DNA from 3 places in the Streptomyces sp. Xyl84 genome. Region 3 is predicted to be linked to each of the others. Evidence: riboswitches for the same ligand, from Rfam matches in the RefSeq annotation. Region 3 holds a riboswitch; each other region holds the start of a gene.
What was found. Region 3 has a riboswitch for S-adenosylmethionine ahead of AC6I72_RS23135 (aminotransferase class V-fold PLP-dependent enzyme). Riboswitches for the same ligand answer to the same signal wherever they lie in the genome.
Positions count from the first base shown of each region.

Region 1 (4,460 bases), on a different replicon from region 3:
TTGCCGCTGTCGATGCCGACGAAGAGGTTCTCCCAGGTGAACCGCTTGACCTCGGGTTCGAGGCCGAGGACGGCCGCGACCAGTCTGCCCAGGTCGGCCTCGGACCCGGTGAGGGTCTTCTGGTCGCTGCCCACGAAGCCCAGCGGCGGGGAGCCTGACGGCAGGGTGCCGGAGCCGATCACCAGTTTGCCGCTCTTCTTGACGGCGTCGGGCAGTTCGGCGCTGATGGACTTGACCTCCGAGACCTTCAGGGTGGTCTCCTTGGCGGCACCGTTGGACAGCCGGCCGACGGTGACGGTGCCGGCGGTGTCGCTCACCGCGGTGGCGGCTTCGCTGTCGCCACCGCAGGCGGCGAGCCCGGTGGCGAGGGTGGCGACGGCGGTCGCCGCGGTGATGCCGCGTATCAGGCTGCGTCGGGTGAAGTGGGCAGACATGGCTGTTCCTTGTCGCTTCAGGGGATGAGGGCGGGGTGGGGAGGTCGAGGGGTGCGGCGCGTCAGAGGACCTTGCTGAGGAAGTCCCGGGTCCGCTCGTGCCGGGGTGTGTCGAGGACCTCGGTGGGCGTCCCCTGTTCGACGATCCTTCCGCCGTCGATGAAGACGACCCGGTCGGCGATCTCGCGGGCGAAGCCGATCTCGTGGGTGACGATGACGAGGGTGGTGCCGCTGGTCGCCAGGTCCTTGATGACGGCGAGGACCTCGCCGACGAGTTCGGGGTCCAGGGCGGAGGTCGGCTCGTCGAAGAGGATGACGCCGGGGCGCAGCGCGAGGGCGCGGGCGATGGCGACACGCTGCTGCTGGCCCCCGGAGAGCTGGCGTGGATAGGCGCCGGTCTTGTCGGCGAGGCCGACCCGGCCGAGGAGTTCGCGCGCGAGTTCCAGGGCCTCGGGCTTGCCGAGCTTCCCGGTGGCGACCGGCGCGGCGGCCACGTTGTCGAGGACGGTCAGGTGCGGGAAGAGGTGGAAGTTCTGGAAGACGAAGCCGATCCGGGCGCGCTGGGTGAGGATGGCCCTCTCGCTCAGCTCCCTCAGCCGCTCGCCCTGCCGCTTCACGCCGATCAGCTCGCCGTTGATGCTGACGTAGCCGATCTCGGGCTGCTCCAGGTGGTTGATGACCCGCAGCAGGGTGGACTTCCCGGAGCCGGACGGGCCGAGGATGACGGTGACCTCACCGGGGCGGACGGTCAGGTCGATGCCGTTCAGCACCCGGTGCGGGCCGTACCACTTGTGCACGTCGTGCACTTCCACGGTGGCGGGCTCGACGGCGGCCGGGGCTTCGGGCGTCCTGGCGGTCATACGGCGGCCTCCCGGCGGATGCGGGTCCGCAGGTCACCGAGACCGGTGCGGAGCCTTTGCAGCGGCGTCGGCGGCAGGCCGCGGGTGGCACCGCGGGCGTAGTACCGCTCGACGTAGAACTGGAGAACGGAGACGACGCTGGTCAGGACCAGGTACCAGACGGTGACGACCAGCAGCAGCGGCACGATGTCGCCGGGGTAGGTGGAGCCCATGGACTGGGCGGTGCCGAACAGGTCCAGCAGGGAGACGTAGAAGACCAGCGAGGTGCCCTTGACGAGGCCGATGAGCTGGTTGACGTAGTTGGGGACGATCGAGCGCAGCGCCTGCGGAAAGACGATCCTCCGGAACTGGTAGCTCTTCGGCAGCCCGAGCGCGGTGGCCGCCTCGTGCTGGCCCTGGTCGACGGAGAGGATGCCGCCGCGTACCACCTCGGCGGCGTAGGCGGCCTCGTTGAGGCTGAGGCCGACGACGGCGACGGCCATGTCGGTGGCGAGCCGGGACTCGTCGAAGGTGAGGAAGGCCGGGCCGAAGGGGACTCCGACACTCAGCGTCTTGTACAGGGCGCTGAAGTTGTAGAGGAAGATCAGCACCACGATGAGCGGGATGGAGCGCAGAGCCCAGACGTAGGTCCAGCTGACCGCGCGCAGCACCGGGCTCCTCGACAGCCGGGCGACGGCCAGCAGGATGCCGCCGAGGAGGCCCAGCACCGCGCTGTAGGCGGTGACTTCGCAGGTGATGAGGAGTCCCTCGAGGATGTTCGGCCGCAGGAACCAGTAGCCGAAGCGGTCCCACTGGTAGAAGGGGTTGGAGGCCAGTCCGTGGACGAACTGGGCGACCAGGACCAGGACCGCCGCGGTGGCGATCCAGCGTCCCGGCCGTCGTAGCGGCAGCACTCGCTGGGCGGTGAGGGCTTGCTGACGTCCGTCGGCGGCCGGCGCTTCGGCGAGGGTGACGGTGGCGCCAGGGGGTTCACTCATGGTGGGCTCCGGCTGGGTGGGAACACCCCGGAAGCGCGGCGGCGCGCGCAGGCGCGGACGACGGCGAGGCACCGGGGCGTGGAGGACGACGGCACACCGCGCGGGCGGTGTCGGTCGGTGGAGGCGGGGGCTGAGGGAGATGTCAGCCCCGGCAGCGGGCGCTGCGGGGAGGTGTCAGCCCCGGCAGCGGGCGCTGTCGCCCGGTGCGGTACACAGTGCGCTGTTCACGCGGAGCAGATCGATGGCGCGATCGGCGACGAGGGGGGCCGGGTACGGCTGTACGCAGCCCTGCGGGCGGCGTGTCGCCGTCCTGGGAGCTGCGTACATGGCGTCACCGTCACTGTTCCGGCCCCGGGGGCCTCGCGCTTACCGATGTCTCATCGGTCTGGTCGTCGCCTGGGGCACCCCACCGCGGTGCGAGGGTTGCCGGTCAGCCAGCCAGGGCTTGTCGCTGACACTCATGACCGTTCTGGGCACGTAGTTAAGACAATGACCCGGACGAATGTCAACGCCGGTCCATCAGATGGAACGGTCCCCGGGCCGGGAGTGCCGGCCCCTCGGTCCTTCCGGTCGTGCCGACGCTCCGGCCCGCCCGGGCTCGCCCCGTGGGCCGTCGCTCTGTCGCGTACGGCATCCGTTCGATGCCCGCCATCCCGCCTGCCCGGACATGGCGCGCGGGGAACCGTCCTGTCACCCACGATCGAGCGACATCAGATCATCCCGGACAGGACTTGAGCCGCTGTGAGTCGGGGAGTTGAGCAGAGCGATACCCATGGCGGTGGGGCTGTGGAGTGCCGTGTTGCGGTGCCGGACCGTGCTGATCAGTCCGGCCGCGCGCAGGGTGGTCGCGTGTTCGCTGGCGCTGGGGGGCGTCATGCCCGTGAGAGCGGCGAGTTCCTTGGTCGAGCAACCGGGGTGCTGGGCGATGGCGTACAGCACGGAGGCGCGGGTCCTGCCCAGCAGTGAACTCAGTGAGGTGTGTGCTGCGGACGGGGCCGGGCGGACCGGCACCGTGAAGGGCGGTGCCGAGTCGTGGCCGACGGGGTACCTCACCACGGGCTGCGGTTCGGCGTCGATGTCGATGGCGGGCGAGCCCGCTCCGAAGACCGAAGGGACGAGGAGCAGCCCTCGGCCTTCGAGGTGCAGGTCGCCGTCGAAACCGGAGGCCATGGCGACTTCCAGGACGGGTGCCGTCCAGCGGATCCGCCGTGGGTCGAGTGAGGCGAACAGGGCTTCCACTCCGCCGGTGAGCAGATGCCGCATCCGTATCCCCTGGTCGGCCGTCGCTTCGCCGACGACATGGGCCCAGTGGGGGGACAGCAGCACGTCGTAGACGTGATCCAGGCTCTCGTGGAGCCGTCGCCGCAGGTCGCAGTCGTCGGCCAGGTGGCGGGCCCACGGCGGGAGCGGCTGTTGTTCCGCTATGTGGGCCAGGTCCTCGCGGATCCGGGAACGGGGTGCGGCGCGCGCCCGGTCCAGCAGCTCGTGCGGCTCGCCCGTGCCCGCGGAGCTCAGGAACGTGGGCGCCCAGCCCCCTGGCGGGATCAGGTCGAGGACCATCCGGGCCATGGGCTCCAAGCCGGCGAAGGCGGCTCGTCTCCAGGCTCCGAAGCGTACCGGGTGGCTGCGGCTCTGCAGGGTGCGTACCGCGGCGGCCAGTTCCATCAGTGGCGAGGGCTGCGCCACCCGGGTCCTCATCAGGTCCTCGACCGTGAAGTGAATGCGGTAGACCATGCTTCCCCCCTGCCCGGTGCGAAAGAGCCGAGGGTGATCCTTCGTGAATCTCCCGGGCCGGTCCAGACCGAATCAGGACGGCAACCGCCCGCTCGCCGGCAGCCCCCCAGCGAGCCGGCCGGGCAGGCCGTTTGTCCGCTATTCGGCGCAGCCCGAATCTCCTCGAACGGCCACGGGCGTCGGAGGAATCCTGATGGAGCGGGCCCGGCAAGGCCCCCGTTCCGGCCGGAGGAAACGGCACCGGCCGGTGGGGTAGCGCCTGCCCGTGCGGGCGTCGACGGCTGCCACCCGGGCAGCCGTGAACCGCTCCGCCCCCCCTTTCAGGACCGTCTTTGATCCCTCTCGCGCCTCGTCAGGGCGCGAGGAGAAACGAGGAACCCACATGCATGCACAGCGCATCGTCGCGCGGCTCGGGACAGCGGCCGCTGCCTCACTCGCCCTGGTCGGTGTCCTGGC
Region 1 is NZ_AP029183.1:413,610-418,069, forward strand. Features, by position in the region: gene AC6I72_RS33600 (transporter substrate-binding domain-containing protein) at 1-434, opposite strand, end outside; gene AC6I72_RS33605 (amino acid ABC transporter ATP-binding protein) at 496-1,293, opposite strand; gene AC6I72_RS33610 (amino acid ABC transporter permease) at 1,290-2,270, opposite strand; SAM riboswitch class IV at 2,628-2,736, opposite strand; gene AC6I72_RS33615 (winged helix-turn-helix domain-containing protein) at 2,961-4,004, opposite strand; gene AC6I72_RS33620 (hypothetical protein) at 4,387-4,460, shown strand, end outside.
Region 1: it holds a riboswitch for S-adenosylmethionine, as region 3 does, so the genes downstream of both, AC6I72_RS33610 (amino acid ABC transporter permease) here and AC6I72_RS23135 (aminotransferase class V-fold PLP-dependent enzyme) in region 3, are expected to answer to the same signal.

Region 2 (4,460 bases), 1.3 Mb from region 3:
TCCGCTCCTTGACGTCGGCCCGGTGCGAGCGTTCGCGCAGGAACTCCGCGTCCGCGCCGAGTCCGTGCACCCCGACGCGGGTGCCGCCGAGCCCGCCGGCCAGTGTCTCGCAGCACTGCGCGAAGGCGTCCGCCCACCGCTGGGTGAGGAAGCCGAGCCGGTCCGCGCCCAGCATGCCGCGCAGCACCTGCTCGGCGATGTCGTCGGGGAGCATCCGGAAGTAGTCCACGGGCGCCCACGGCGTGTGCGAGAAGTGCCCGATCCGCAGATCCGGCCGGAAATCGCGCAGCATGCCCGGGACCAGCGTGAGGTGGTAGTCCTGCACGAGCACGGCCGCGCCCTCGGCGGCCTCCTCGGCCAGCGCCTCGGCGAACGCCCGGTTGTAGGCCTCGTACGAGGCCCACTTGCGCCGGAACTCCGCGTCGAAGACGGGCTCCAGCGGGGTCTGGTAGAGCATGTGGTGGACGAACCACAGCACCGAGTTGGCGATGCCGTTGTAGGCGTCGGAGAAGACGTCCGGGGCGATGTCGAGCATCCGCACCCGCTGGCCGCCGGTGTCCTCGGCCGGCAGCCGCCGGCCGTCCTCGAAGCGCCGTACGGCCTCCCGGTCGGCGTCGCCGAGCGCGGCGCACACCCAGACCGCGCCCGCGTCCGGGCCGATCGCGGAGAGACCGGAGACCAGCCCTCCGCCGCCGCGTTTCGCGTGCAGGGAGCCGTCCTCGCGCAGATCGTACGAAACCGGCCCGCGATTGGACGCGACCAGCACTTCGGCACCGTGCGTTGCAGCCATGGTCCTCAACCTAGCCCGGCTTTCGAACGCTCAAACGTACGCGGCGGCGGCCCGCCCCCGCCGCGGGCCCGGTCCCGGCCACCCGTCCGGTCGCGGCCCGCACCCGGGTCCGGTCACCCGCGCGAAGGCCCGCACCAGGGCCCGGGCACCCGCCCCGCGGCCCCCTCCGGTGAGGCCACCCGTCCGGGGGCCCGGTGCAGGTGCGGACCGCCCGCCCCGCGGCGCGCACCAGGTACCGGCCATCGCCGCACGGCGGTCCTCGGCCCTGGCCCGCTTCGGGTTCAGGTCACCCCGCCCGGCGGCCCGCATCAGCTCCCGGCCGCGTCCGGCGGCCCGGCACCGGGTCCCGCCCCCGTCCGGCGGCCGGGCGCGGGTTCAGGTCACCCGTCCGGCGGCCCGCATCAGCTCCCGGCCGCGTCCGGCGGCCCGGCACCGGGTCCCGCCCCCGTCCGGCGGCCGGGCGCGGGTTCAGGTCACCCGTCCGGCGGCCCGCGCCGGGTCCTGGCGATGCGCCCCCGGCCCGCTTCGGGTCAGGCCACCCGGCGGGCCGCGTACTCCGCGATCTCCGTCATCGGGGGGCGTTCCTCGGTGTCCACCGAGTACGTACGCGGCTCGAAGCCGTCCGCGCCCCGCTCGAACTGCGTGAGCGAGGGGCGGAGCAGGTGGCCGCGGGCCAGGCGGAGCTGGGCGGTGCGGTAGATCGCGGCGGACATCCGGCCGAGCGCCTGCCCGTCCTGGTGGCGGTGGATGCGCTCGCCGACGTCCACCTGGGCGAGCGCGTCCAGGCCGACCAGGTGCAGCGCGTCGACGAGCATGCCCAGCTCGACGCCGTACCCGACGGGGAACGGCAGTTGCTCCAGCAGCGAGCGGCGGGCCGCGTACTCACCGCCGAGCGGCTGCACGAATCCGGCCAGCTGCGGCCAGTGCATGTTGAGCAGCGGCCGGGCCATCAGCTCGGTGACCCGGCCGCCCTGCCCGGCGGCGGTGCCCAGCGGGCGGTCGTACATCGCCTTGACCAGCTGCACCTCCGGATCGGTGAGCAGCGGCCCGACGATGCCGGTGACGAAGTCGGCGGAGAACTCCCGCAGGTCGGCGTCGACGAAGCAGACGACGTCCCCGCGGGTCACCAGCAGCGAGCGCCACAGCACCTCGCCCTTGCCGGGCACCGCGGGGATGCGGGGGAGGATCGCGTCGCGGTGCACCACCCGGGCGCCCGCCGCGGCGGCCACCGCCGAGGTGCGGTCGGTGGAGCCGGAGTCGACCACGACGAGTTCGTCGACCAGCGGGGTCCGCGCCATCAGGTCGCGGCGGATCACGGAGACGATGTCGCCGACCGTCTCCTCCTCGTTCAGCGCGGGCAGCACGACGCTGACCGAGGAGCCGCTCGCGCGTTTGGCGGCCAGCACGCCGTCGAGCGGCCGATCGGCGACGGACCAGGACCGTGTCCTCAGCCAGCGCTCGACTTCTTCCAGCACGGTCGGTGACTCCTCACTCCTGCTCGGCTCGCCGCGGCCCGCTGCCCGGCCCGGATCACATCATCGTGTGATCTGTCTCGCGGTTCGGACGACCGTCTCGCCCCGTCCTGGCCGTCGGTTACAGTCTTGAACAACGCGGACGACGCTCGCATGCCGGGGTCGCCGCGACCTGCCACCGCGTGATCGCGCAGCGGGACACAACAGCAGGACCTCAACCGAATACCGCTCATCCAGAGGGGCAGAGGGACACGGCCCGATGAAGCCCCGGCAACCCTCCAGCCGGTCTCGTACCGACGGATCGCTGTACGTCAGCCGTCCGCTCGCCACCGCGGGGCTCCCGGCTAGGGAAGGTGCCAAATCCGTCTCACGGCGAGATGCGTCGTGAGGAAGATGAGGAGAAAGGGCCTCGCCTCCATGGCTGTGCAGACAGTTGCCACCAGCACCGACACCCCCTCCGTCGACCTCGGCCCCGCCGCGGCGCTCAGCTGCCGCGAGTGCGGTCACCGCGTCCCGCTGGGCCCGGTCTTCGCCTGCGAGGAGTGTTTCGGCCCGCTGGAGATCGCCTACGACTTCTCGGGCTACGACACCGAGGAACTGCGCAAGAGGATCGAGGCCGGTCCGGCGAACATCTGGCGCTACGCCCCGCTGCTGCCCGTCCCCGCCGACGTGGCCGGCAAGCCGAACCTCAACCCCGGCTGGACCAAGCTCGTCCAGGCCGACCACCTCGCCGCCGAACTCGGCGTCGACGCCGGCAAGCTCTTCGTCAAGGACGACTCCGGCAACCCGACGCACTCCTTCAAGGACCGCGTCGTCGCCCAGGCCCTGGAGGCCGCCCGTGCCTTCGGCTTCACCACCCTGTCCTGCTCCTCCACCGGCAACCTGGCCGGTGCCGTCGGCGCCGCCGCCGCCCGCGCCGGCCTGCGCTCGTGCGTGTTCATCCCGCACGACCTGGAGCAGGGCAAGGTCGTCATGGCCGCGGTCTACGGCGGCGAGCTCGTCGGCATCGAGGGCAACTACGATGACGTGAACCGTTTCTGCTCCGAGCTGATCGGCGACCCGGCCGGCGAGGGCTGGGGCTTTGTCAACGTCAACCTGCGGCCGTACTACGCCGAGGGCTCCAAGACGCTGGCGTACGAGATCTGCGAGCAGCTCGGCTGGCGGCTGCCGGACCAGATCGTCGTCCCGATCGCCTCCGGCTCGCAGCTCACCAAGGTCGACAAGGGCCTGCGCGAGCTGATCGCGCTCGGGCTGGTCGAGGACAAGCCGTACAAGATCTTCGGCGCGCAGGCCGAGGGCTGCTCGCCGGTGTCCACCGCCTTCAAGGCCGGGCACGACGTCGTCCGGCCGCAGAAGCCGGACACCATCGCCAAGTCCCTCGCCATCGGCAACCCCGCCGACGGGCCGTACGTGCTGGACATCGCGCGCCGCACCGGCGGAGCGGTGGAGGATGTGACGGACGCGCAGATCGTCGACGCGATCAAGCTGCTCGCCCGCACCGAGGGCATCTTCGCGGAGACCGCGGGCGGTGTGACGGTCGGTGTCACGAAGAAGCTGATCGAGGCCGGCGTCCTCGACCCGACGAAGACCACCGTCGTCCTGAACACGGGTGACGGCCTGAAGACCCTGGACGCGGTGGCCGGCACCGGTCTGACCGCCACCATCCGCCCGACCCTGGACTCCTTCCGAGAGGCTGGCCTCGCATCATGAGCGTGACCGTTCGCATCCCCACCATCCTGCGCACCTACACCGGCGGGCAGGCCGAGGTGAGCGCCGAGGGCGCCACGCTCGCCGATGTCATCTCCGACCTGGAGAAGAACCACACGGGCATCGCCGCGCGCGTGCTGGACGACCAGGGCAAGCTGCGCCGCTTCGTCAACGTCTACGTCAACGACGACGACGTGCGTTTCGAGCAGGGCCTCCAGACGGCGACCCCGGACGGCGCCGGCGTCTCGATCATCCCGGCGGTCGCCGGCGGCTGACCATTACCGTAGGTAATGGCGCTCACCGAGCGTGCCGTGAATTGCCCCCTCCGCGAGAGAAGCGGAGGGGGCAATTCCATGTGATTGAGCGCGGTAGAGTTGGGGAACGCGCCCCTGATCTTCGGGATGAGCGCCTGTTGATTCCTGCCGCCCGCCGATGAGAAGCAGCCAAAATGCGCGGGTATTCTGCGGCATTTGTCGTGCTTTGTGGGGCCC
Region 2 is NZ_AP029182.1:4,011,111-4,015,570, forward strand. Features, by position in the region: gene AC6I72_RS17480 (alpha,alpha-trehalose-phosphate synthase (UDP-forming)) at 1-790, opposite strand, end outside; gene AC6I72_RS17485 (glucosyl-3-phosphoglycerate synthase) at 1,321-2,265, opposite strand; SAM riboswitch class I at 2,489-2,662, shown strand; gene thrC (threonine synthase) at 2,680-3,972, shown strand; gene AC6I72_RS17495 (MoaD/ThiS family protein) at 3,969-4,244, shown strand.
Region 2: it holds a riboswitch for S-adenosylmethionine, as region 3 does, so the genes downstream of both, thrC (threonine synthase) here and AC6I72_RS23135 (aminotransferase class V-fold PLP-dependent enzyme) in region 3, are expected to answer to the same signal.

Region 3 (4,460 bases):
CCTGCACGTCTTCGGCGCGCTGACGGAGGAACGCATGGGCCGCGTCCAGTTCACGCTGTTCTACGTCGGCTGCGGCTACCTGGCCCTGCTGGGGTACGCCGGCGCCCACGCGGACTCCGGCCAGACCCTGGTCGGGGCGTCGGGGGCGATCTCGGCGGTCCTCGGCGCCTTCCTCTACCTGTTCCCCCGGGCCCGGGTCACCAGCGTGCTGCCGTTCCTCTTCTTCCTGCCGCTGCGCCTGCCCGCCTGGGTCGTCCTGCCCTTCTGGGCCGCCCTGCAGTGGCTGGCCGCCGGCCGGGCCCCCGACGGACCCGGCGTGGCCTACCTGGCCCACGTCATCGGCTTCGCGCTCGGCTTCGGCTACGCGTGGGCCAGGTCCGGACGGCCGACTAGAGTGAAGGCCACCCCTGCTCCGGCCCCCGAGGGAGAGAACCAGCCGTGATCACCGCGATCGTCCTCATCAAGACCAGTGTGGACCGGATCCCCGAGATCGCCGAGCGGATCGCCTCGCTGGAGAGCGTGAGCGAGGTCTTCTCCGTCACCGGCACGTACGACCTGATCGCCATGGTCCGGGTGGCCCGGCACGAGGACCTGGCGGAGATCATCCCCGGCCGGATCAGCAAGATCCCCGGAGTGGAGGCCACGGACACGCACGTCGCCTTCCGCACGTACTCGCAGCACGACCTGGAGGCGGCGTTCGCGATCGGGCTGGACTCCTGACCGCCTGACCGCCGCCTCCGGGACGCCGTCCGCCGTCACCGCCCGCGGCACTCCGCCGCCTCGGCACCGGCTCGTCACCGCCCGCGGGACGCGGGGCCTCACACGGCGGGCACGCAGCGGCCGTCCTCGGTGCGGTACGTCCACTTCGCGCCCTCGGCCACCAGTTCCCGCACCGCCGCCACGAAGCGCTCCACGTGCTCGTCGGGGGTGCCGGCGCCGAAGCTGACGCGGATGGCGTTGAGGGACTTCTCGCCGGGCGCGGCCTCGGGGGCGCCGCACTCGCCCTGGGTCTGCGGGTCGCTGCCGAGCAGGGTGCGCACCAGCGGGTGGGCGCAGAACAGGCCGTCGCGGACCCCGATGCCGTACTCGGCGGAGAGCGCGGCGGCGAAGTGCGAGCTGTTCCAGCCCGCCACCACGAAGGAGAGCACACCGACCCGCGGGGCGTCGTCCCCGAACAGGGAGAGCACCTTCACCTCGGGCACTCCGGCCAGCCCGTCGCGCACCTTGGCGATGAGGTACCGCTCGCGGGCCACCAGCGTGTCGAACCCGGCCTCGGTCAGCGCCTTGCAGGCCGCCGCGATCGAGTAGGCGCCGATGACGTTCGGCGAGCCGGCCTCGTGGCGGGCGGCGCTGTCGTGCCACTGCACGTCCACTCCCCCGTCCGCGCGCCGCGTCACCCGGCGGCTGGCGCCGCCGCCCGCGAGGTACGGCTCGGCCTCGCGCAGCCAGTCCGCGCGCCCGGCCAGCACACCGGAGCCGAAGGGGGCGTACAGCTTGTGCCCGGAGAAGGCGACCCAGTCGACGTCGAGGTCCTTGACCGACACCGGGTGGTGCGGGGCGAGCTGGGCGGCGTCCAGGACGATCCGGGCACCGTGCGCGTGGGCGGCGGCGGCCAGTTCCCGCACCGGCCACAGCTCGCCGGTGACGTTGGAGGCGCCGGTGACGCAGACCAGGGCGGGGCCGTGGGGCTCGCGCTCGGCCAGCGCCCGCTCCAGGGTCGCAACGGCCTGCTCCGGGGTGCGCGGGGCGTTGAGGTAGGTCACCTGGGCGTCGCGCCAGGGCAGCAGGGAGGCGTGGTGCTCGGTCTCGAAGACGAACACCCGGCAGTCGTCCGGGACGGCACGGGCCAGCAGGTTGAGGGAGTCGGTGGTGGAGCGGGTGAACACCACCTGGTCGTCCGCGCGGCAGTCGAGGAACTCGGCGACGGTGCGCCGGGCGTTCTCGAACAGGTCGGTGGAGAGCTGCGAGAGGTAGCCGGCCCCGCGGTGGACACTGCCGTAGTAGGGGGCGTACGCGGCCACGTCGTCCCAGACCCGCTGGAGCGCGGGGGCGCTGGCCGCGTAGTCGAGGGCCGCGTAGGTGACCTCGCCGCCGGTGACCAGCGGAACGGTCACATCCCGTCCCAGAACGGGCAGCGGGGCACAAACGGACTGGTCGGCGGCAAGGGTGGAGACAGACATGGGTGAACTCCCGTGAGAGCAGGCTGAATCCACCACGCGAGCGGACAGGGCTCCAGCGTGGTGAAGTGAGAAGAGGTGTGCGGAGGCGGGGCTCTGCGGCCTCGGGGCCGGTCGCCCTAACGCATTCGGTTGCTCACGGAAGGCTCCCTCGTACGACCAGGACCCCTGGTGATGCGAGGGGTCCGCGCTTGCCGTAGACCTCGCTGCCTACGACCTGGTCTTCACCCGGGGCACCCCGCCACGGACGGAGGGTTGCCGGACAGCCGGCCGGGGCCACATGGCTGTCACTCATGACCTGGTCCAACATCTTGCCACACGATCTTCCGGGCGCAAGGCGCGGTCCGGATCGTGGACCGCGCCCCGCGTCGCACCGCACGGCTCAGGCGTTGCTGGCGGCCACCCAGCGCTCCAGCGTGCGCCGGGCCGCCCCGGAGTCGATCGACTCGGCGGCCTTCTCCATCCCGGCCCGGATCTGCTCCGCCAGCGTCCCCCGGCCCGGTTCCAGGGCGACCAGGGCCGCCGCCGAGTTCAGCAGGACGGCGTCCCGTACGGGGCCGCTCTCGCCCTCCAGCAGCCGGCGGGCGACCTCGGCGTTGTAGGAGGCGTCCGCGCCGCGCAGCGCCTCCACCGGCACCAGGTCCAGGCCGACGTCGCGCGGGTCGAAGGCCTCCTCGGTGACCTTGCCGTCCCGGACGACCCACACCCGCGAGGTCGCGGTGGTGGTCAGCTCGTCGAGCCCGTCGTCGCCGCGGAAGACCAGGGAGGAGTTGCCGCGTTCGGCGAAGACGCCCGCCACGATCGGCGCCTCGTGCGCCACCGCGACACCGACCGCCTGGGCCTTCACCTTGGCCGGGTTGGTCAGCGGACCGAGCAGGTTGAACACCGTGCGGATGCCCAACTGCCCGCGGGCGGCGCCCACATGGCGCAGCGCCGGGTGGAACTTCACCGCGAAGCAGAAGGTGATCCCGGCCTCCTCGGCGACCTCGACCACCCGCCGCGGCGTCAGGTCGAGGTTGACGCCGAGCTTCTCCAGGACGTCGGAGGCGCCGGAGGCGGAGGACGCGGCCCGGTTGCCGTGCTTGACGACCTTCGCGCCGGTGCCCGCGACGACGATCGAGGACATGGTGGAGATGTTCACCGTCTTGGCGCCGTCGCCGCCGGTGCCGACGATGTCGACGGTGGCGCCGGGCACCTGGATCACGTTGGCGTGCTCGTACATCGTGCGGACGAGGCCGGTGATCTCCTCGACGGTGGCGCCCTTGGCGCGCAGGGCCACCGCGAAGGCCGCGATCTGGGCGTCGGTCGCCTCGCCGCCCATCATCCGGTCCATGGCCCAGGCGGTGTCGTCGGCGACCAGGTCCCGGCCCTCCAGCAGACCGTTCAGTATCCGGGGCCAGGAACGGCCCGCCGCGGTGTCGCCTCCAGCGGGGGTCACAGCGCTCATAAGCCGCTCCTGAATCGGTGCCCGGGGCTCCCGGACGCTATCTCTCGTACCGGTGTCCACCCTATCCAGCCCCGGGCACGGCGAAGGGCCCCGTCCGGGGTTCGGACGGGGCCCTTCGGCCTGGCGTGGCGACGCTCAGGGTTAAGTGATCAGTGGTGGCCGTGGCCGCTCGTGATCTCCTTGTACTCCTCGACGGTCGGCTTCGCGATCTGGCTGTCCTCACCGAAGTACGCGTTGCTGAGCTTGGCGCGCAGCTTCTCCGTACCCCCGACCTTGCGCTCGACACCGTTCTCGTCGACCGTCGGGCCGATCTCGGCCGGCTCGTACTGGTGGTGGGCCGTGAGGGTGTACAGCTGCTCCTGGCTGAGCGGCTCGTGGACCTCGATGAACTCACCGTGCGGCAGGCGCTTGATGATGCCGGACTCGCGGCCGTGCAGCACCTTGTCCTTGTCCCGGCGCTGCAGGCCGAGGCAGATCCGCTTCGTGACGACGAAGGTGACGACCGGCGCCAGGAAGAACGCGATGCGCACGAACCAGGTGATCGCGTTGATCGACAGGTGGAAGTGGGTGGCCCACAGGTCGTTTCCACCACCGACCAGCAGCACGAAGTACCAGGCGATCCACGCGGCACCGAAGGCCGTACGGGTCGGGACGTTGCGCGGGCGGTCCAGGATGTGGTGCTCGCGCCGGTCGCCGGTGACCCAGGACTCGATGAACGGGTACAGCGCGATGACCGCGAGGACCACACCGAAGAGCACCAGCGGGATGAACACGCCCAGGACCAGCGTGTGGCCCCAGAAGTTGATCTCCCAGCCGGGCATCGCACGGATGAGACC
Region 3 is NZ_AP029182.1:5,336,624-5,341,083, reverse strand. Features, by position in the region: gene AC6I72_RS23145 (rhomboid family intramembrane serine protease) at 1-442, shown strand, start outside; gene AC6I72_RS23140 (Lrp/AsnC family transcriptional regulator) at 439-720, shown strand; gene AC6I72_RS23135 (aminotransferase class V-fold PLP-dependent enzyme) at 819-2,180, opposite strand; SAM riboswitch class IV at 2,360-2,476, opposite strand; gene trpD (anthranilate phosphoribosyltransferase) at 2,560-3,624, opposite strand; gene qcrB (cytochrome bc1 complex cytochrome b subunit) at 3,774-4,460, opposite strand, start outside.